Regions from separate parts of the Brevibacillus sp. IT-7CA2 genome, predicted to be linked through region 2. Evidence: riboswitches for the same ligand, from Rfam matches in the RefSeq annotation. Region 2 holds a riboswitch; the other holds the start of a gene.
The links. A riboswitch is a leader RNA that binds a small molecule or an ion and turns the genes downstream of it on or off. The one in region 2 is predicted to bind FMN.

Region 1 (10,147 bases), on a different contig from region 2:
GCTTGTGCGAGCTTGGTCAGATGGCTGCGCAATCCGTAGTGGTAAGGTCCTGTGGAATCCTTCGCACAAATGGACACACAATACTCATCTGTCGTCTGTCCGTCCCCAATCGCGCCCATGTCGACAGCCAGGTACTCCACCACGTTGTCAGGGATGCTGGAGTTGCCTCCGTAGCCGATCTCTTCATTATTGCTGATAAAAAAGTGCGTGGTGTAAGGCAGCTTCTCGCCGGATTCACTCAGTTCTTTCAGAACCCCCAGCAACACAGCCACGCTTGCTTTGTCGTCGATATGGCGGGACTTAATAAAGCCGCTATCCGTTACTGTTACCCGAGGATCAAAGGAGACGAAATCTCCGACGGAAATCCCAAGCGCAAGGACCTGCTCTTTGTTTGTGACCTTTTCATCCAGTCGGACTTCCATGTTCGCATCATTGCGCTCCGCTTTTCCTGCTTCTGAGCTGTATACATGCACGGAAGCTTTGGTGGACAAAATGGTACCGGTTACAAGACGACCGCTGCTAGTCTCTACAACGCAGTGCTCCCCTTCAATCGCATTGAATGCAAAGCCGCCGATCAAGGTCAGCTTCAAGCGTCCGTTGCTCTTTATTTCTTTTACCATCGCGCCCAGCGTATCGACGTGAGCTGTCAAGAGTCTTGCTTTGTCATTATTGGCCCCCGCTACTGTTGCAACGATTGCCCCTTTGTTTGTCCGTTTATAGGAAACGCCAAGCTTTTCTAACTCTTGTGCAACCCAGGCCATTACTTTTTCCGTATTGCCAGATGGACTTGGGATGTTCGCCAATTGGCAAAAGCTTTCTACAACATATTCCGTGGATACACTCATCTGTATGTTCCTCCATTCGCCCATTGCGAAATAAACGTTAGGATTGAAGTTCTTCCTTAATAAATTGAAGCACTTCCTGCACATGCCCTTTGACCTTTACTTTTGGCCATACTTTTGCGATGTTGCCTTCTTTGTTGATGACGAACGTCGTGCGTTCTATGCCCATGTACTCTCGTCCGTACATTTTTTTCAATACCCACACACCATAAGCCTCTGCCACCTGGTGATCCGGATCTGCCAGAAGTGGAAAAGGCAATTCGTGCTTCGCGATAAATTTGTCATGCGACTTCACAGAATCCGGACTGATCCCGAGAACAATTGTATTCAGCTCAGCAAAGCCCGAATGGAAGTCACGAAAGTCGCATGCTTCTGTGGTACATGTCGGTGTTTGGTCCTTCGGATAAAAATAAAGCACCACATTTTGTCCATGAAATTGGGAAAGTGAGATGGTCTGATTGTTGCTCGCCTGCAAAGTAAATGCAGGTGCAGCTTGTCCTACTGCCGTCAAACTTTTCCCTCCTCTCAATAATGTCCTGTTTTCGCTGGTCCCATTTTACCACAATCTAGTAGTCACTTCATCCGCATACAAGTTGCGCTTTGATTCAGAAAAGGATAGAATAAAAAAAAATAAAATTTGGCCTAGTCAGTTGGATGGTGAATTCGCATGAAAGAGTTTTTTGAAGTAACAGATCCAGAAGCGCTAAAATCGCTTGCTATAGCGGAACGGGTTAAAATTTTGGAACTCTTTGAAGATTTGGAGCCCAGAACGGCCAAACAAATCGCTACAGAACTAGGCGAAAATGCTGCACGGCTACATTACCATGTGAAGGAGCTCGTGCGTGTTGGGTTGCTCGAGCAAGTGGATACCCGGGTAAAAGGCTCTATTGTGGAGAAATATTATGAGCCTGTTGCCAAGGTCATTCAGGTCAAGCTCCAATTGATGATTGAAGAAAACGCTCAACAATTAAGTGATGTCATGTTTACTCCGTTTCGTACTACGGAAAAGGACCTCATGCGAACTCTCAATCGCTTCGTCGCAAGCGACCAAGATGTTAGGAAAGAGTATAAAAATACGTTCGCTTATAATTTGACTGAATTTTATTTGAGTCAAGAGGAACGTAATCAATTTGTGGAAGACATCTCTGAGCTGTTGCAAAAGTACAAAGGGTTCAAAAAGGAATCTGGCCGTCGAAAATTCAAGTTTTTCGACACCCTGTTCCCATTGACTCCAGCTGACCCAACAGATGATTCAGATGATCCTTTTGATGATTCGAATGAGTAAGTCACCAAGAAAACCATCAGGTACGATGGTTTTCTTTCATTTTCTAATCAAAGGAGGACTCCCATGCGGACGATCTTGTTTGATTTCGACGGCACAGTTGCCGATACCCTCCCCTTGATCTTCACCGCTTTTCGCTCTACCTTTCAGCAGTTTTTACAAGAGCATTATACCGACGAGCACATTGTAGCTCTCTTTGGCCCCACAGAGACAGGCATTTTGCAAAACAAGCTACCCTCACATGTGCATGACAACGCCCTCGCTCATTTTTTTCGTGTATACACAGATGAACACTCCCGCGTACAAAATCCTGAAAATATCCGAAGCATGCTCGATGAACTTCACGCAGCAGGTATCCAAATGGGAATCGTAACAGGAAAAGGGCGCAAAAGCGCTGACATCTCCCTTCGAGAATGGGGATTAGCTTCGTATTTTTCCGTCGTGATCACAGGGGATGAGGTCACACATCCAAAGCCTCATCCAGAAGGTATTTTTACTGCTATGAAACAGCTAGGCGCTACGCCTGCGGAAACCATTTTCGTAGGTGACAGTGATGCTGATGTGTTGGCTGGTCGTGCCGCTGGTTTGCAAACAGTCGGTGTGGATTGGCTTTTGGTTACACAAAAGTCGGGAAAATTCGATCCCGAGCCTGACTACCACTTTACGGATGTGCAAGCTTTTACCGAATGGATACTCGGACGCTAGAGGAAAAAAGGGTGTGCCCTGCCGCCGAAGCGTGGACACACCCTTTTTTTAATTTAATACGCCCGTCCGAACCAGACGCTATGCTGTGACTCTTTGCCGCAGCAAATGCAGGCTTTCTTTTGTACAGGAGGCTCAAACGGGATGTTACGAGAAGTGAACTTGGTTTCCTCTTTGATCTTCGATTCACAAGCATCATCCCCACACCAGCCAGCTAACACCCATCCGCTCGTTTTGTTTTCGCTCTCGCTTTTTGCAATATGAGCAGATAGCTGCTCCAGTGTATCGATCCCAAAATGTGAGTTCTCATCACGAAAGGCTAGTGCTTTTTGGAACATATTTTGCTGAATCTCTCCCAACAGTTGAACCACTGTCTGCGCGATACCTTCAAGTGAAACCGTCACCTTCTCCCCTGTATCACGACGAGCCAGAATTACTTGACCATTTTCCACGTCACGTGGGCCGAGCTCCAGACGCAGAGGAACCCCGCGCATTTCCCATTCATTGAACTTCCAGCCTGGTGTTTCTTCACGAAGATCAGCACGGACACGCACTCCTGCGGCCTTGATCTCGTCAAAGAGTGGATCAAACGCCTCCATGACTTTCTCGCGCAGCTTCATCGGACCGACTGGGATCATTATTACCTGTGTCGGAGCCATGCGAGGCGGCAACACTAGACCGCGGTCATCGCCATGCACCATGATCATCGAACCAATCAGTCGCGTAGAGGTTCCCCATGATGTGGTGTGAACGTACTTGAACTGATTGTCACGATCCAAAAACTTGATTTCAAAGCCACGCGCGAATTTATCGCCCAAATAGTGCGAGGTTCCCGCTTGCACTGCTTTGCCATCCTTCATCATCGCTTCAATGGAATACGTGTCAACAGCACCGGCAAAGCGTTCACTTGGTGTTTTTTGTCCCTCCCAAACCGGAATGGCCAGCTCCTGCTCGACGACCTCTCGGTAAATCTCCAGCATTTGCATCGTTTCCTGACGAGCTTCCTCCTCTGTCGCATGTGCCGTGTGGCCTTCCTGCCAGAGAAATTCTGATGTCCGCAAGAACGGCATCGTCCGCTTTTCCCAACGAAAAACGTTTGCCCATTGGTTGATTAATACAGGCAGGTCGCGGTAGCTTTGAATCCATTGGCTGTACATATGTCCTATGATCGTCTCAGAGGTTGGACGTAGCGCGAGCTTTTCCTCTAGCTGCTCGCCCCCAGCCTCTGTTACCCAAGGCAGCTCTGGATTGAAGCCCTCGATATGCTCTTTTTCTTTTTGAAAGAAGGACTCGGGGATCAGCATCGGGAAATAGGCATTGCGATGCCCTGTCTCCTTGAAACGCTTATTCATCGCCTCTTGAATTCGCTCCCATAGCTCAAAGCCATCCGGCTTGAACACAATGCAGCCGCGTACCGGTGTGTAGTCCATCAAATCCGCCTTTTTAATGACATCGATGTACCAACGCGAAAAATCCTCCGATTGCGGTGTAATTTCTTTTACAAACGCTTTGTCCTCTTTCATCCGTCTACGCTCCTTTTTATTCTTACGCAAAATGCAAAAAATCCCCCATCCCAAAAAGGGACGGAGGATCAACTTCCGCGGTACCACCCTGATTGACTACAGCATACGCCATAGTCCTCTCGATAACCCGATAACGGTGGGCATCCGGCTAAGCTCTTCACTAGCGGCTTCAGGATGGGGTGCAGTTATCCTTTACGTATCAGCCTTCCAGACTAGGGCCGACTCTCTGTCACGTGGGAATAGCTGCGGGTCCTTTCATAGCCTTTTGTGACTATCTATTAACTAAACATATTAGCGAGTCACATCGTCGTTGTCAATTGTTGGTACGCGCAGCGATTCTGGAGCCGAGCTTCACGTAGATCGGATACGCAACCACTGAAATCATAACACCTTTGAAGAGATTGAATGGGACGATTCCGTACAGAACCAATGACCAGATACTTGTCGCATTGAACATGGTCAAGAGCTGTTCAATCGGCATTTGATAAAGCACAGCGTACGCAGGCAACAGCACATAAGCATTTGCCACAGCCATGACAATCGTCATCAAAATCGTTCCCAGAGCGAGACCAGTCAGGAAGCCTTTTTTGCCTTGGCCCAGTCGCTGCATGTAGACAGCCGCAAAAATAAAGCTTGATCCTGCTACAACGTTTGCAAGCTCCCCGATCAAAAGACCGTCTGTATTTTTGAAGAGCATGTGCAGTGTATTTTTCAGTACCTCGATAATAACGCCGGCTACAGGTCCGTACATGAGTCCCCCGATCAATGCCGGGAGTGTACTGAAGTCGAGCTTCAAAAAGCTTGGCATCAGCGGAACGGGAACCTCGAGATACTGCAGAATAAATGCAACGGCCGCCAGCATGGGAATCGTCACCAGCTTTTGGGTTGCACGTGTGCGCGAAGAATGCAACGCTGTTTCTTTCATGTTTACCATCTCCTCATTTTTCTACTCCTTCTTGAGGAATGGCAACAGTCGTCGTAAGCTCACACGTCTTGTTACACAAACAGAATAAACCCTGTGGCTATTAGTTCCACAGGGCATTTGCAAGCGTATGACAAACCATGCGCAAATAAAAGGTACAAGAAACTAGAGGGCTGGCCTCTACGTTCTCATCCCGTTTGCACAGGCAAACAAGCACGCGTGATAAACGTACTGTCGTCATCCTTCTCCCATCCAGACTGTACTGTCGGCTCTGGAATCACACCAGATCCTGCACTCCGTCGCTACTTTCAGCTCGGGAGGCTCGCGGGCTTAACATGCATAAAGCATGATCACCGCCGGTCGGGAATTTCACCCTGCCCCGAAGGAATGTGTAGTTGTATACAGCATATTATACTGCTGTTTTTTGATTTGACAATAGAGGAAACTGCCAGCTCGACACTTTTTGTTTATTTTTCCGATTTGTTTAGTAGGAATAACATGACCCAAAAGAAATAGACCGCCCTTGAGTTCACCAGCTCTGCGGTCTATTTCACAACATAGTATTTGCGGAAGCGCCTATTGTACCGGCCGTTCCGGTTGCAGCCGGGACGGTCTTTTTTTACCTTATGCTTTTAGATCTCGTTACATCCAATATTACCACAACGACTAAATCATCAAGAACCCGCTCCCCGATACTTCGTGACTCCCCAGTTCCAGACTAACAGCCCAATCCCGAAGAAAATAACAGCCACTACCGGCGTCATTGCCGCATATGTGTACCAGACTTCCTTGCGCAAAAAGTAAGCCGCCGGATAAACACCCACGAAGGCAAACGGCAGCACGTAGGTGAGCACAAAGCGAATCGCCTTGTTGTACACGTCTACCGGATAGCGCCCATATTGCTGGATGTTGTAAATCATCGGAGCAATCCCTGTCCGCGAGTCGGAAAAGAAGCTAACCGCAGCAATTGCGGTATACACGCCACCGTAAATCAGTGCCCCGCTGATTGAGAGCCCGATAAAGATGAACACGTCGTACCAGTAAAACGACAAATCGAGTTGAATGGCAGCATACCCCATGATGATGATCCCGGTTATGACTCCAAAAATGCGGTCTGGCGCAATCGACTCGAGACACACCTGTGCCAGATTGTGAATCGGTCTCGTCAGGATGCGATCCATCTCGCCCCGGATGATATACCGTTCGTTGAAGTCCCAAAAACCGAAGAACATCGAGAACAACGCGTATGGAACCAAAAAGAAACCATAGATAAAGATAATCTCATCACGCGTCCAATCCCCCATAAGCGGAACATGCGTGAACACGACAATAATAAAGACGAGATTGATCAACTCAGAAACCAGATTGGACACAAAATCCCCGATAAAATCCGTTCGATAGGCAAGTCTCGTCTTGAAGTACTGGCTCAGGTAGTCGGCAAAAATACTGAAAATATGTCTCATGTTTTGCATGCTCTACCCTCCTTGCACAACCAGCTTGTTGCGGGCAAGACGCCACATCACCAAGATGGGAACCAGTATGACAAACATCCAAATGACCTGAAAACCGATCAATTCCCAGGAACGTTCCGTTGTAATCGCACCTGTGAAGATCAGGCTCGGATAGTAGTTGACCGCCTGAAATGGGAGATAACCCATTACCGTTTGCGCCCAGCCCGGGAAAAAGCTGATCGGCAGCACGAGACCAGACAACAGATCCACCACGACCCGCTTGGCTCGCATCATACCATCGTTTCGGAACAGGAAGAAAGTCAGCAAGCCCGTCACCAGATTGATTTGTGTATTGATCAAAAACGCACACATCAAGCTGATCAAATACAGCCCCCATCCAGTCGCTGTCGCCGGGAAGCTGAATGGAATGATCAGGCTGATAAGGAATATCCCTGGACCCGCGAAAAAGAGAAAGCGAAAGATCCCTTCCCCAAACGCCTGCGCCGTTTTCACGGACAAGTAATTATAAGGGCGTATCATTTCGATCGCGACCTTGCCTTCTCGGACGTCCTGGGCTATTTCTGTATCGATGTTGTTAAAATAAAACGCCCGTGACATCCAAGCAATCGCAACGTAGGAAGTCATCTGTTCCACCGTAAGCCCGCCCAGCTGCTGCTGGCCTCCGTAGATTGCTCCCCATAAAAAGTAGTACGCACCGATGTTGATCGCGTAGATAATGATCCCGCTGTAATAGTTCACACGATAGGCAAGCATCGTCAAAAACCTCATGCGGATGAGTTCCATATAAAGCTTACGCATGGCTGGCTACCTCTTGGTCTGAGGAATAAATGTTGCGAACGATATCCTCTGTGCTCGTCTCCTCGATTTTCACGTCGCTGACTTCAAACGCTGACATGACTGTCGACAAAACAAAGGGCAGCATTTCCTGACTCCGCGCAACTTTTACACTGAGGGTAAAATCATTGATTTGCTCGATCTCACAAGGCATCTCTCCCAATGCCTGACGGAGTGCGGCTGTTGAAGTGCGCTTTTTCATTTGGAAGGACACCTCTGTGCCATTGCCCCATTTTTCCTTGAGGTCATTCAGCAAGCCATCGAAGATCAGCTTCCCTTTGTCCATGACAAGCACGCGTTTACAGAGTGCTTCGATGTCTGACACATCGTGAGTCGTCAACAAGATCGTCATATTTTCCGTCTCATTCAGATTGCGGAGAAACTCACGGATTTTTTGCTTAACGAGCACATCGAGTCCAACTGTCGGTTCGTCGAGAAACAGCAGACGTGGCTTATGAATCAATGAAGCAGCCACTTCACAGCGCATTCGTTGTCCGAGACTTAACTTGCGTACTGGCTGACTGACGAACGGAGAAATATCCAGCTCCTCAATTAAACGCTCCAGCCACTTTTCTCCTTCTGCATCGTCAACCTTATAAACACTTTTCAACAGACGGAAGGACTCTAGCGGAGATAGGTCCCACCAAAGCTGAGAGCGCTGCCCGAAAACAACTCCGATGGATCGAACATACTCTTCACGCTGCTTGAAAGGCACATAGCCGTTAATGACGATTTCGCCGTCGCTCGGGGTCAAGATACCGGTCAGCATCTTGATCGTGGTCGATTTTCCGGCACCATTTTCCCCAATCAGCGCGAACATTTCCCCTTCCTCTACTGTAAAAGAAAGGTCATCCACCGCATTTACCGTCTTGTACTCCCGACTAAACAAATCACGAAAAGCACCACCAAGGCCCGGTCTGGACTGATGGATGCGGAAATCCTTTTGTAAATGATTTACTTGAATCATGGAAAACCGTCCTTTTTTCTTCGCTTAAATACCATTTGTAGTGTATATGAGCCAATCGATTTGTGCAAAAGGCAAACTGCACCAAACTGTTAATGAAGATTAAGGATCATGCCCGTTTTGTCGTCCGACTTTTTGAAGCGGATATAGCGGATGCATTCGGGATCGTTGTTTTCCAGAGAGATGAGCTCGTCTGTATAACGTTGCAGCCCTTTATGTACGATCGGCAGCACCGTCTCTTCCCACTTCGGCTGTGCTTCACCTAAAGCTCTCGGCATGAAAAGACCATCCGTTGCCAGCACCAATGCCTTCACGCCAACTCGATTCATGCGTCCATACTCGATAAAATCCCGACAGGCAACATCGCCATTCAACACGCCATAGCCTCCTGGTCCATTCGCCTGATAGCGGTTATGGATCAGGATGTCCATACATCGTTCGTACAGCTCTGTTCGGGTACACAATCCTTCGTTGATTCCTTCTTCCCACTTCGCCAAGGAGGCCTGTTCCAAATGGCTGACTTGCGTATGCGTCAGGGGTCGTACAATGTCATCCTCATAAACGGCAAATATCATGCAATCTCCCAACTGTGCGTACTCGATATGGGCATCTCCTACACGGACGACTGCACAGGCCGCTCCCCACAATGCTTCCTTTTTCTCAAGATCGATGCCACTTTGCTGCATCTGCTCCTGAAGCGCTTCGTTTATCGTCTCCAAATAATCGTGCAAAGCTGCATCCTCCGGCATTGCTTCCAGCTGCTTTTTTACGAGCTCCGCAGCGATAACTCCGCCTGTCTGTCCTGCTGCGTTCTCATACGGGATCAGCGACGTAATGCCGTCGATAACCGCATACACATGCTTAACCTGCTGAATCACATAGGCGTCCTCATTGCTTTTGCCGCTTCCTTTCGTGGAGATGCACTCAAGTTTCATGATGACCCCGCCTTTACCCATGGAGTGATTTGCTTGAAAATTGTATCATTTTTCCTTTTCCTCATCTATAGCTCTCCGTTCATATCCAGTTGTTGAACAGCTGTGGTAAGATAATGAAGGACTTTTTCCAAAAGAGGTAGTTCCAAAAGAAAAGAGGGAATATGCATGAAACGTGAACGATCCGCGCAACTGCACGAGGAAGCACTCGACGTCATTCTAGGCGGGGTAAACAGCCCTTCCCGCTCTTTCAAGGCTGTAGGCGGGGGAGCACCCGTAACGATGGAACGTGCCCAGGGCGCGTATTTCTGGGACGTGGACGGCAATCGATATATTGACTATTTAGCAGCATATGGCCCCATCATTACTGGCCATGCACATCCACATGTGACCAAAGCGATTTGCGAAGCAGCTGCCAACGGAACCCTGTACGGTACTCCGACTCCATGGGAAATTACCTTCGCAAACATGATCCGCGAAGCAATCCCTTCGATGGAGCGCATTCGATTCAATAACTCCGGTACAGAAGCAGTCATGACCTGCATTCGTGTAGCACGTGCCTATACCGGTCGTGTCAAAATCATCAAATTCGCAGGCTGCTACCACGGCCACTCTGATTTGGTGCTCGTTGCTGCTGGCTCCGGACCATCTACCTTGGGGATTCCGGACAGTGC
Region 2 (10,147 bases):
TTTCTTTTCATGCACAAGGTATGCAAGCTGCTCAGATGGTGGCTCGGGTGTTGGATGGAGTCCCTCCTACCGCTCTGTCAATCGAATGGCCGGATGACGTGCGGTTAGCTGTCAATGCCACTTCGTTGTCCAAGCTTCCCATTACCGTAACCGATCAACAGTGGTCACTGGCACAAGAATGGTATGGAGTGAGGAACAAATGAGGAGGAGCAGACTACCGCGCATCAATCGACTGAAGACAAAAATGCTCCTGTTTGGGCTATGCATGTCCATCATCCCTTTTCTGATTCTTGGTTATATCAATTTGCTTACCAGTAAAGATAAGGTTCGAGAAGAGGTAGACAGAGCCAATCAGATCTACGTGGAAAATACGTTGGCGCAGCTAGACATGCTTTTTTTACATACGTCACAATCCATGCAAGTGGTTCAGCAGCGTTTTCTCAATGAACGCCCTATTGATGAGGATGCTTATTTCTTGCTGAATACGTTATTGAAAACTTCTCCTTACATGGAGGAAGTCGCGCTTTTTAATCAGGATGGAGAGCCGCAGTATTTGCTGAATCGTTGGAAACATCAAAAGCTGGACACGCCCAGAGAGCGAGACAACCAACTTCTTTCCGCGATCCAGTCGGGAAAACCATACATCGGAAGCATTGTCCGATCAGCAGAAGGGAAGCTGCTGGTAACTGTAGCGATCCCTCATGTATCTGCCAACGGTGTAAAAGGCGGCATGTACGCAAAGCTCAATGTAAAACAGTTACTCGAACAGGTCACACTGCGAGCTAGATATGAAAACGAGGCCTATTTGTTCGTCACAGATGGGAAAAGCGATAGGTTTGCCGATCCGTTTATGCTGGGCAAGCCTTCTGATGGCTCTTTGACCTATTATGAACAAGCGGTTCCTCCCTCCTGGACACTACCAGATCAAACTGACAAGCCTGTTATCCGTACGTATCAAGCTTCCAATGGAGATGTCATGGTCAACTATGCCATGCGCTCTTCTGTCACACATTGGGTCATTATGCTGGAACAGTCGAGCCAAACGGCATTTGCTGCCTTTTCAAAATTGGAACAATCTCTGCTCTTTACGACCTTATTCATCGCACTTATCGTTTTGGGGATTAGCATTGTGTTCTCTGTCTCGTTTAGCCGATTAATGGAAAAGATCGAATCAGCTGTGCAAAAAATCGCAGGTGGCGACTTATCCGTACGAATACCAGTGACGACCTCAGATGAAATTGGCAGGCTAGCAGCGTCCTGCAATGAAATGGCACAGAATCTGGAGATGAAGACCAATCAGCTTCTCGAAGAAAAGAAACGGCTTGATCTCGTCGTCAGTGGCATGGGGATGGGGCTGATTCTCGTAGATGAATCTTTTCGCATTCGCTGGATTAACCAAACAGCGTCGGCGTGGTTCCAGGATGCGGCTCATCTTCTGGGGAAAGACTGCCTTCAGACGATTGGTCAGCAATTCAGTTCATGCAGTAGTTGCATGCTCCGAACGAGGCAAATGGTAAACCAAAAGCAGACTGACCTTATTTCCTCCAGAGTCGATCAGGATGGACGTGTCCGTTCTTATCGACATCAGGTTTTCCCTCTGCATCCGGAGAAAGAGTCGTCTGCTTTTCTGGAGGTCATCGAGGACATCACGGAGAAACGAGAGCTAGAAGCCGCTATCGCACAAGCGGACAAGCTCGCTGCTATTGGACTCTTGGCGTCGGGCATCGCTCATGAAATCAATAATCCATTAGGCATTCTGTCGTTGTATGGACAAGACTTGCGAGACCGTCTAGTGGACGAGGATATTCGAGATTTGCAGGACACAGGAGAGCTTGCCCAATACTTGGACACGATGGACAAACAAATTAACCGATGCAAGGAAATCACGACCCGATTGCTGCACTTTTCGGGGAAATCACCAGTTACCGTAGAAAAAGTAGATATTCATCAAGTCCTATCAGACATTCTCATTCTTTTGTCCCATGAAATACGCGTAAAACAGGTAACGGTAAGCCGGTCTCTGTTGGCCTCTGCTCCTTTTCTTCTCGCTACGCCTGGACAACTTCAGCAGATCTTGCTCAATCTGTTAACCAATGCGCTGTACGCGACCCAGGAGCGAGGAAATATTGAGATAGCAACTGATTCTCCATCAAATGATCGACTCCGTCTGTGGGTCAGAGATGATGGATGCGGTATACCCACAGCAGATTTGCCACATGTTTTGGAGCCCTTTTATACAACCAAGCCTCCTGGAAAAGGGACTGGTCTCGGGTTATCGGTCTGCTACGGGATTGTGACGAATTTAGGTGGAGAAATCGAGATCGAAAGTACGCCGAACAAAGGCACGACTGTAACGGTCATCCTGCCGTCGGCAAAGGGGAAATGAACAAAAGATGCAGGCTGACACACGTATACTCATCGTTGATGACGAAGCAGATTTCCGCCATCTATTAACCAGTCGATTAAAGAGAAAAGGATATACCACGCTGGAAGCATCTGACGGAATCAGTGCACAGAAGCTAGTAACCAGCGAAACGATTCATGTCATTCTGCTTGATTTGAAAATGCCCGGGATGGATGGTCTCTCTTTTCTGCAATGGTGCAAGGAAACTTCTCCTGCCATTCAAATCATTGTTGTGACCGGACACGGAACTATCGAAACAGCTATCGAAGCAATGAAACGCGGCGCTTATGATTATTTGACAAAACCTTACAATCTCAATGAATTGGAGGTTTTGATTTCCAAGGCCGTCGAAAAACAGCTGTTGACCGAGGAAAATCAACAGTTGAGAGAAGCTCTATCGACAAACGGGAAAACGACGTTTCAAATCGTTGCGGAAAGCCCGAAGCTAAAAGAGGTCCTAGCTACTGCCAAGAGAGTAGCCAGTACGGATTTTCTCGTTCTTCTGAAAGGGGAAAGTGGAACAGGGAAGGATGTCATCGCGAGACTCATTTATGAATGTAGTGAGCGAGCAACAGGGGCATTCGTACCGATCAATTTGGGGGCGATACCAGAAACGATGCTGGAAAGTGAACTGTTCGGGCACGAAAAGGGAGCCTTTACAGGCGCAACTGCTCAAAAAAAGGGACTTGTAGAGATTGCCCACCTGGGGACGCTCTTTTTGGATGAAGTAGGGGATTTGCCTTTTCCTTTGCAGGTTAAGCTGCTCCGTTTTCTGGAAACCGGCGAATTTCGCCGAATAGGGAGCCCGATTCTGCACAAGGTGGATGTTCGTATCATTGCTGCTACCAATGCCGACCTGGAAAAGAAAGTGGAAGAAGGAACGTTCCGATCCGATCTTTATTTCCGGCTGCATGTCATGGATATAACGATTCCACCTCTCACTCAGAGAAGAGAGGACATTTTGCCACTGTCGGCTTTCTTTTTGAATCGACTCAAGCGTAAGTATCCAGTCAAACCGCTTTCTGTGAAAGCGCAGGCAGCTCTTTTGGCCTACTCATTCCCGGGGAATGTTCGAGAGTTGGCTCATATGATCGAACGTGCTGTCGTTTTGGCAAAAGGAGAGGAAATTGACGACAAGGATCTCTTTCCTCACGAGCAGTCAGTACCTCACACCCCGTCAGATAGGAAGCTCATTTCATCAGCAGAAACTGGGGAGGAAGAGGCATTTTTACTGAAAAATGTAGAGCGAGAACATATCAAGCATGTGCTGGACGTTCTGCAATGGAACAAGACCAAGACAGCTGAGAAGCTGGGGATCAGCGTACGCAACCTGTATCGAAAAATCGAAGAGTACGAGCTGCGACCGTGACATTTTGTCGTGTACTGACCATGACATTTTGGCATGGTCTTTTCTTTTTCTTGCTGCTCGGAAGCGTCAAGCCGTTCATTTTCCTGCTTCTATCGTATGGCACGCCTCTTGCTACTCTCCTATAGTGAATGCACGATCAACATGGAGGAGTGAGACCTATGATCAAAAAAGAGAAGACAGGCTGGAAGAAGCTGTCTATGGTAGTAGTGGCGATGCTGGTCTTTGCAGGCTGCGCTACACAGCCGACCGCTCAACCCACCTCAACAGCGAGTGAGGCCAAAGATAAAACGGCGAGTGGGGCAGCTGGAGCGATCAATCTAGATTCCTACACCCCGCCTAGTATGGACAAGGTGCCAGAAGGGCCATTGGGAGAATCGATTAAGTATGGACATAAGTTAATGAATGAAACGAGCACAGTGATCCCTGAATACACAGGGAATAAGCTCTCCTGCTCTAGCTGTCACGGTAATGCCGGAATGGATGCTACCTCTCCTTTAACGGGTGTCACTGCAGTCTATCCCCAGTACATTCCAAGGTCAGGCAAAGTGCTTACCATCGAGGATCGCATCAATGGTTGTTTTCAACGAAGCATGAATGGTAAGCCATTGCCTTACAACAGCGATGAAATGAGAGCGATGGTCGCCTATCTGACGTATATTTCAACAGATGTACCAGTAGGAATTAAAGAGCGCCCGTGGATAGAGAAAAATGATATGAAGAGCGTACCTCAACCGAATGTGGCAAATGGAGAAGCCCTCTTTCAAAAATCGTGTTTGCAATGCCATGCAGCTGATGGTTCAGGAACAGGACCAAACTCTGGACCAGCGCTATGGGGGGATAACTCCTTCAATATTGGTGCAGGTATGGCCCGAATTTCCAAAGCTGCTGGCTACATTCAGCGCAACATGCCTTTAGGGGAAATGGGCGGTATCAAGCAAGGGTCGTTAACGGATCAAGAAGCAGCGGACCTAGCAGCCTATATTTTGTCCAAGCCGCGTCCAGACTTTGCCAAAAAGGCACAAGACTGGCCAGCTGGAGGCGTTCCAAAGGATGTACCGTATGAAGTAGACAGCGCCAAGAAGAAACAATAGGAACTCAATATCTAACCCCAAAAAGGGGCTGTCCCAAAAGTTATAAAATGACTGAGGGATAGTCCTCTTTTTGATAAAATGGAAGTATCATCCACATGGGTGAACTCTTGAACCAGCATGGCGTATTGTCAAACAAGGAGGCACCAAAATGAGCAGAACCTTTCAAAAAGGCATTATTTTCGATATGGACAACACCTTGCTGCAATCCAGGATCAATTTTACCGAGATGAAGCGGGCCATTTTTCAGCTATGGGTGGATAATGGGATCGTTTCTCCAACACTTGAGTGGGAAAAGTATACCGCATCGCAGCTCATTGAGATCGGACGAAAAGCGGAGCAGATGACGAGAGAGCTGGAGCAAGCGATGTGGGATGCGGTAACCGAAATCGAGAAAGAAGGGATGCATGGCGCTGTGTTGGAGCAGCACGCGGTAGAAGTGCTAGAGGAGCTGAAGAACCGCTATCAGCTGTATATCCTGACCAACAACGCCTATGCCGCCGCAGAGGAGGCGTTGAACGAGACGGGAATCGCCTCCTACTTTGACGAAATCGTCGCCCGCGAGCAGATGACGACCTTGAAGCCATCTCCATCGGGCATCCACTATATCCGCAGCCGCAAGCCAGATTGGCCTGTTTCGGCTTGGACGATGATCGGGGATTCGTGGATCGATGGTAAGGCGGCCTGCGACGGACAAGTTGCTTTTATTGCCTATCAAGGGAACGAGCAGGACATGGAGCAAAATGGTGTTGTGCCAAAGGCATACATAAATGATTTGAAAGAACTCTTGACTGTTCTTGAAAAGTGCGAGCAAGGGTAAAGTGCACTTCTCCAATAAATGATTACAGACAATAGCGAAAAATGTGCTATACTTTGCCTAACTGAATACCAGCCTTCAGGGTAGGGTGCAATTCCCGACCGGCGGTAATGACGAACGCACGTCTGAGCCCGCGACTCGCTATTGTAAGCAGTTGATAGCGACTGACTTGGTGCAAATCCAAGGCCGACGGTACAGTCCGGATGGGAGAAGGTATTTGGAACGGCCTGTTTCGCTGTTTTTTTCAAAAAACGGTAGAAACAAGGCTTCTTTCTGAACGCCCTGAGCATAATATTCATGGGCGTTTTTATTTTTCATAAAACTTCATAGCGACAATCTTCAGGGCAAGGTGAAATTCCTGACCGGCGGTAATGGCGTACGTACGTCTGAGCCCGCGACTCGCTGACCACGCTTGCAGCGACTGATCTGGTGAAAACCCAGAGCCGACGGTACAGTCCGGATGGAAGAAGATTTTTCTGCTTTCTTCATTTGTTTTTTTCTTAAAAACGGATGAGGTAAGGCTTCTTTCCCTATGCCCTGAAACGCTTTGAGGTTTCAAGGGCTTTTTGCGTTGTGCTTGGCTGGAATGATGGAACAGAAAGGAGTGCGGTATGGAACAGGACAGCAAGTACATGGACCTGGCGCTGGAACTGGCACGATCGGCACGAGGCCAAACCAGTCCGAATCCCATGGTCGGAGCTGTGATTGTGAAGGATGGAACCATCGTGGGAATGGGAGCGCATCTGCGGGCAGGAGAGCCCCATGCTGAGGTGCACGCACTGCGGATGGCTGGGGAAAAAGCGCAAGGTGCGACCGTGTACGTGACCTTGGAGCCTTGCAGTCACTACGGGAAAACACCGCCGTGTACAGAGGCGTTGATTGCAGCTGATGTACGTCGTGTCGTTGTAGCGACGCTCGACCCGAATCCACTGGTGGCGGGAAGAGGAATGGAGATGCTGCGGGCAGCAGGGCTGGAAGTGGCGGTGGGCGTGAGAGAAGAGGAAGCGAAGACCCTCAATGAAGCCTTTTTCCATTACATCCAAACCAGACGTCCATTTGTGACGGTAAAGACGGCCAGTACATTGGACGGGAAAATCGCTTCGTTCACGGGACACAGTCGGTGGATTACTGGTGCAGAGGCTCGGGCAGAGGTGCATGAACTTCGCAGGCAGCACGATGCGATCCTCGTTGGGGTTGGGACGATTCTCGCAGATGACCCACTGTTGACGGCACGTCAGGAAGAGCAGCGTTTTGGAAGCCAGCCAGTTCGCGTGATTTTGGACAGCCAATTACGGACGCCGCTGGATGCCCGTGTCGTCCAGAATGCAGATGCGAAGACATGGGTCTTTACGACAAGTGCAGCCCCAAGAGAAAAGCAGGAGCTGCTTGCGGCAAGAGGAGTAAAGGTCATCACAACGGCAGGGCCAATTCGCGTGGAAAAGGTGCTGAATACGTTGGGAGAGCTGGGGATTACCTCGTTGCTTGTGGAAGGCGGGCAGGAAGTCAATGGCTCCTTTTTGCAGGCGAGAGCGATTCAAAAGGTCGTGGGCCATATCGCGCTAAAGCTGATCGGGGGAAGCGGCGCGCCCTCGCCATTCGGTGGTCAAGGCTTTGCGACGATGGGAGAAGCGGTACAGCTGACAAATGTTACTGTCACACCGATCGGGAAAGGTGATGTACAAATCATCGGGTACCCACAATGGGAGGATCAGACGTAGCGAGTGAGGAGGAGAGAGCATGTTCACGGGACTGGTCGAAGAAGTGGGCGTGTTGGAAGCGATTCAAGGGAACGAGCAGGCGAGTCGACTGGTCATCCGCGCACAGCAGGTACTCGAAGGGGTAAAGCTCGGGGACAGTATCTCGGTCAATGGCATTTGCCTTACGGTTACTTCTTATACGAATCGTCAGTTTAGCGTCGATGTGATGCCAGAGACGATGAACAAGACGAGCTTGCGGCAATTACGCAGCGGACAGCAAGTGAATTTGGAGAGAGCGATGCGGCTGGGGGACCGTTTTGGCGGGCATATCGTCTCCGGACATGTAGATGGGACCGGAATGGTTGCTTCACGAGAGGTGAATGCGAATGCTGTCATGTTTCGGATTGGGGCCAAACCGCAGCTGTTGAAGTATGTCATTGCCCGTGGATCGATTTGCATAGACGGCATCAGTCTCACCGTGGTGGACGTAAACGATACCGGTTTTACCGTTTCGATCATTCCGCATACGCTGGCGAATACGAGTCTTGCAGACAGACGACCTGGGGACTTGGTGAATCTCGAAACAGATGTCATTGGCAAATACGTGGAGCGTTTGTTAGGTTATCAAAACCATGGCGGTACAGAGAAATCTGGCGGGCTCAGTCTAGCCTTTTTGCAGGAAAACGGCTTCGCGTGAGAAGGAGGGAGAAAGCATGTTTCATCGCATAGAAGAAGCATTGGAAGATTTGCGTCAGGGCAAGGCGGTCATCGTGGTAGATGATGAGGATCGGGAAAACGAAGGAGATTTTGTCTGCATGGCCGAAGCGGCTACGCCTGAAATGATCAACTTCATGGTTACACATGGGAGAGGACTCGTTTGCGTACCGGTGACAGAAGAGCACGCAACTCGCTTGCAGCTCCATCCGATGGTGAAGTCCAATACAGACAAGCAGGGAACGGCTTTTACCGTGTCCATCGATGAAGGCAGTACACACACAGGGATATCCGCTCATGAGCGCTCTCAGACTGTCTTGGCGATGCTTGATGATCAGAAGACCGCGGAAGATTTCCGCAGACCGGGACATATTTTTCCGTTAATCGCGAAGTCCGGCGGTGTATTGCGCAGAGCGGGACATACGGAGGCGGCAGTTGACTTGGCTCGCTTGGCGGGGGGCATACCGGCGGGAGTCATTTGCGAAATTATGAACGAGGATGGCTCCATGGCACGTCTGCCGCAATTGGTAGAGATCGCACGCCGCTTTGATCTCAAGCTGATTACGATTGCAGACTTGATAGCGTATCGGATGCGGACGGAATCCATGGTGAAAAGGGAAATCGAAGTGCAGCTTCCGACCGCCTACGGTGATTTTCGAATTGCCGCCTACACGAATGAGCTGGATGGCAAAGAGCATGTGGCTCTCATCAAGGGAGAGATCGGACCGGATGAGCCCATTCTTGTCCGCGTGCATTCGGAGTGCTTGACTGGAGATATTTTCGGTTCTCATCGCTGCGACTGCGGTCCACAGCTGCACGCTGCATTGGAACAGATCGAAGCGAACGGACGTGGCATTTTATTGTACATGCGCCAGGAGGGCAGAGGTATTGGCTTGATTAATAAGCTACGTGCCTACAAGCTGCAGGAGGAAGGCTTGGATACGGTTGAGGCTAATGAAAAGCTAGGGTTCGCCGCTGATCTGCGAGATTACGGTATTGGTGCACAGATTTTGCGGGATTTAGGAGTGCAACGCATGCGGCTTTTGACTAATAATCCACGAAAAATCCGAGGGCTTACCGGTTATGGATTAGCAGTAGAAGAACGGGTGCCGCTTCAAATGCCGGAGCATCTGCACAACAAACAGTACCTATCAACAAAACAAGAGAAGCTGGGTCACCTGCTTCATCTGCACGGATAAGGAGAGGGAATGAGCATGAAAACTTTTGAAGGACATTTAGTTGGAACAGGTTTACGTGTAGGGATTGTGGCAGGACGTTTTAACGAATTGATCGTAAGCAAGCTAGTCGGAGGGGCTCTCGATGCCCTGAAGCGTCATGGCGTAGAAGATGAGCAGGTAGACGTGGCTTGGGTACCGGGGGCATTTGAAATTCCGTTGATCGCTAAAAAAATGGCGGAATCCGGTCGCTATGATGCGGTTGTTACATTGGGAGCTGTCATTCGTGGGTCCACTCCGCACTTCGATTACGTCTGCAATGAGACCGCAAAAGGAGTTGCGTCCCTATCTCTATCGACTGGGATACCTGTTATTTTTGGTGTTTTGACGACAGACAACATCGAGCAAGCCATCGAGCGTGCGGGAACAAAAGCAGGCAACAAAGGCTGGGAAGCAGCAACGGCAGCGATCGAAATGGCTAATTTATCCAAGCAGTTCGCCTAAGCAGTTCATATGGAGAACGAGATATTTCAACAGGGGCTTCGGCTCCCGTTTTCTATTTTTTTGGATAAAATCACCACGGACAGGTCAAAGTAAGAAAGATTTTCCTGAATAAAGGGGGGATCTAGCGTGAAGCCGACTGATTGGTGGAGAACGCAAGTAGAGGCCATACAAGCAAAGCGGCGCATCGGTTCGGTTCAAGCGCGGCGAAGCGAACAAATTACACCGGATATGGTAAAACAATGCATGCAAAACGTGGATGACCTCAGCAGCTTGTCATTGAAGATGAATGACGAAGAGGTACACGTTTTTTTTCTCGATACGCTGGTGGATGTGTCCCAGATTTATGAGAATGTCTTTCTTCCGTTGCAACGTTCCGATG

Region 1: linked by a shared signal. The riboswitch ahead of ACM6JA_RS28780 (ECF transporter S component) and the one ahead of ribD (bifunctional diaminohydroxyphosphoribosylaminopyrimidine deaminase/5-amino-6-(5-phosphoribosylamino)uracil reductase RibD) in region 2 are both predicted to bind FMN.

Annotation. Positions count from the first base shown of each region.
Region 1 is NZ_CATKQT010000053.1:261,289-271,435, reverse strand. It holds gene ACM6JA_RS28805 (M42 family metallopeptidase) at 1-845, opposite strand, end outside; gene bcp (thioredoxin-dependent thiol peroxidase) at 883-1,353, opposite strand; gene ACM6JA_RS28795 (helix-turn-helix domain-containing protein) at 1,510-2,127, shown strand; gene ACM6JA_RS28790 (HAD family hydrolase) at 2,191-2,829, shown strand; gene proS (proline--tRNA ligase) at 2,883-4,349, opposite strand; gene ACM6JA_RS28780 (ECF transporter S component) at 4,663-5,274, opposite strand; FMN riboswitch at 5,508-5,662, opposite strand; gene ACM6JA_RS28775 (ABC transporter permease) at 5,946-6,743, opposite strand; gene ACM6JA_RS28770 (ABC transporter permease) at 6,747-7,541, opposite strand; gene ACM6JA_RS28765 (ABC transporter ATP-binding protein) at 7,534-8,544, opposite strand; gene ACM6JA_RS28760 (protein phosphatase 2C domain-containing protein) at 8,634-9,497, opposite strand; gene ACM6JA_RS28755 (glutamate-1-semialdehyde 2,1-aminomutase) at 9,642-10,147, shown strand, end outside.
Region 2 is NZ_CATKQT010000044.1:524,312-534,458, forward strand. It holds gene ACM6JA_RS22185 (ABC transporter substrate-binding protein) at 1-203, shown strand, start outside; gene ACM6JA_RS22190 (ATP-binding protein) at 200-2,386, shown strand; gene ACM6JA_RS22195 (sigma-54-dependent transcriptional regulator) at 2,394-3,773, shown strand; gene ACM6JA_RS22200 (c-type cytochrome) at 3,932-4,864, shown strand; gene ACM6JA_RS22205 (HAD family hydrolase) at 5,013-5,681, shown strand; FMN riboswitch at 5,749-5,897, shown strand; FMN riboswitch at 6,010-6,154, shown strand; gene ribD (bifunctional diaminohydroxyphosphoribosylaminopyrimidine deaminase/5-amino-6-(5-phosphoribosylamino)uracil reductase RibD) at 6,290-7,396, shown strand; gene ACM6JA_RS22215 (riboflavin synthase) at 7,416-8,072, shown strand; gene ACM6JA_RS22220 (bifunctional 3,4-dihydroxy-2-butanone-4-phosphate synthase/GTP cyclohydrolase II) at 8,089-9,288, shown strand; gene ribE (6,7-dimethyl-8-ribityllumazine synthase) at 9,304-9,768, shown strand; gene ACM6JA_RS22230 (spore germination protein) at 9,895-10,147, shown strand, end outside.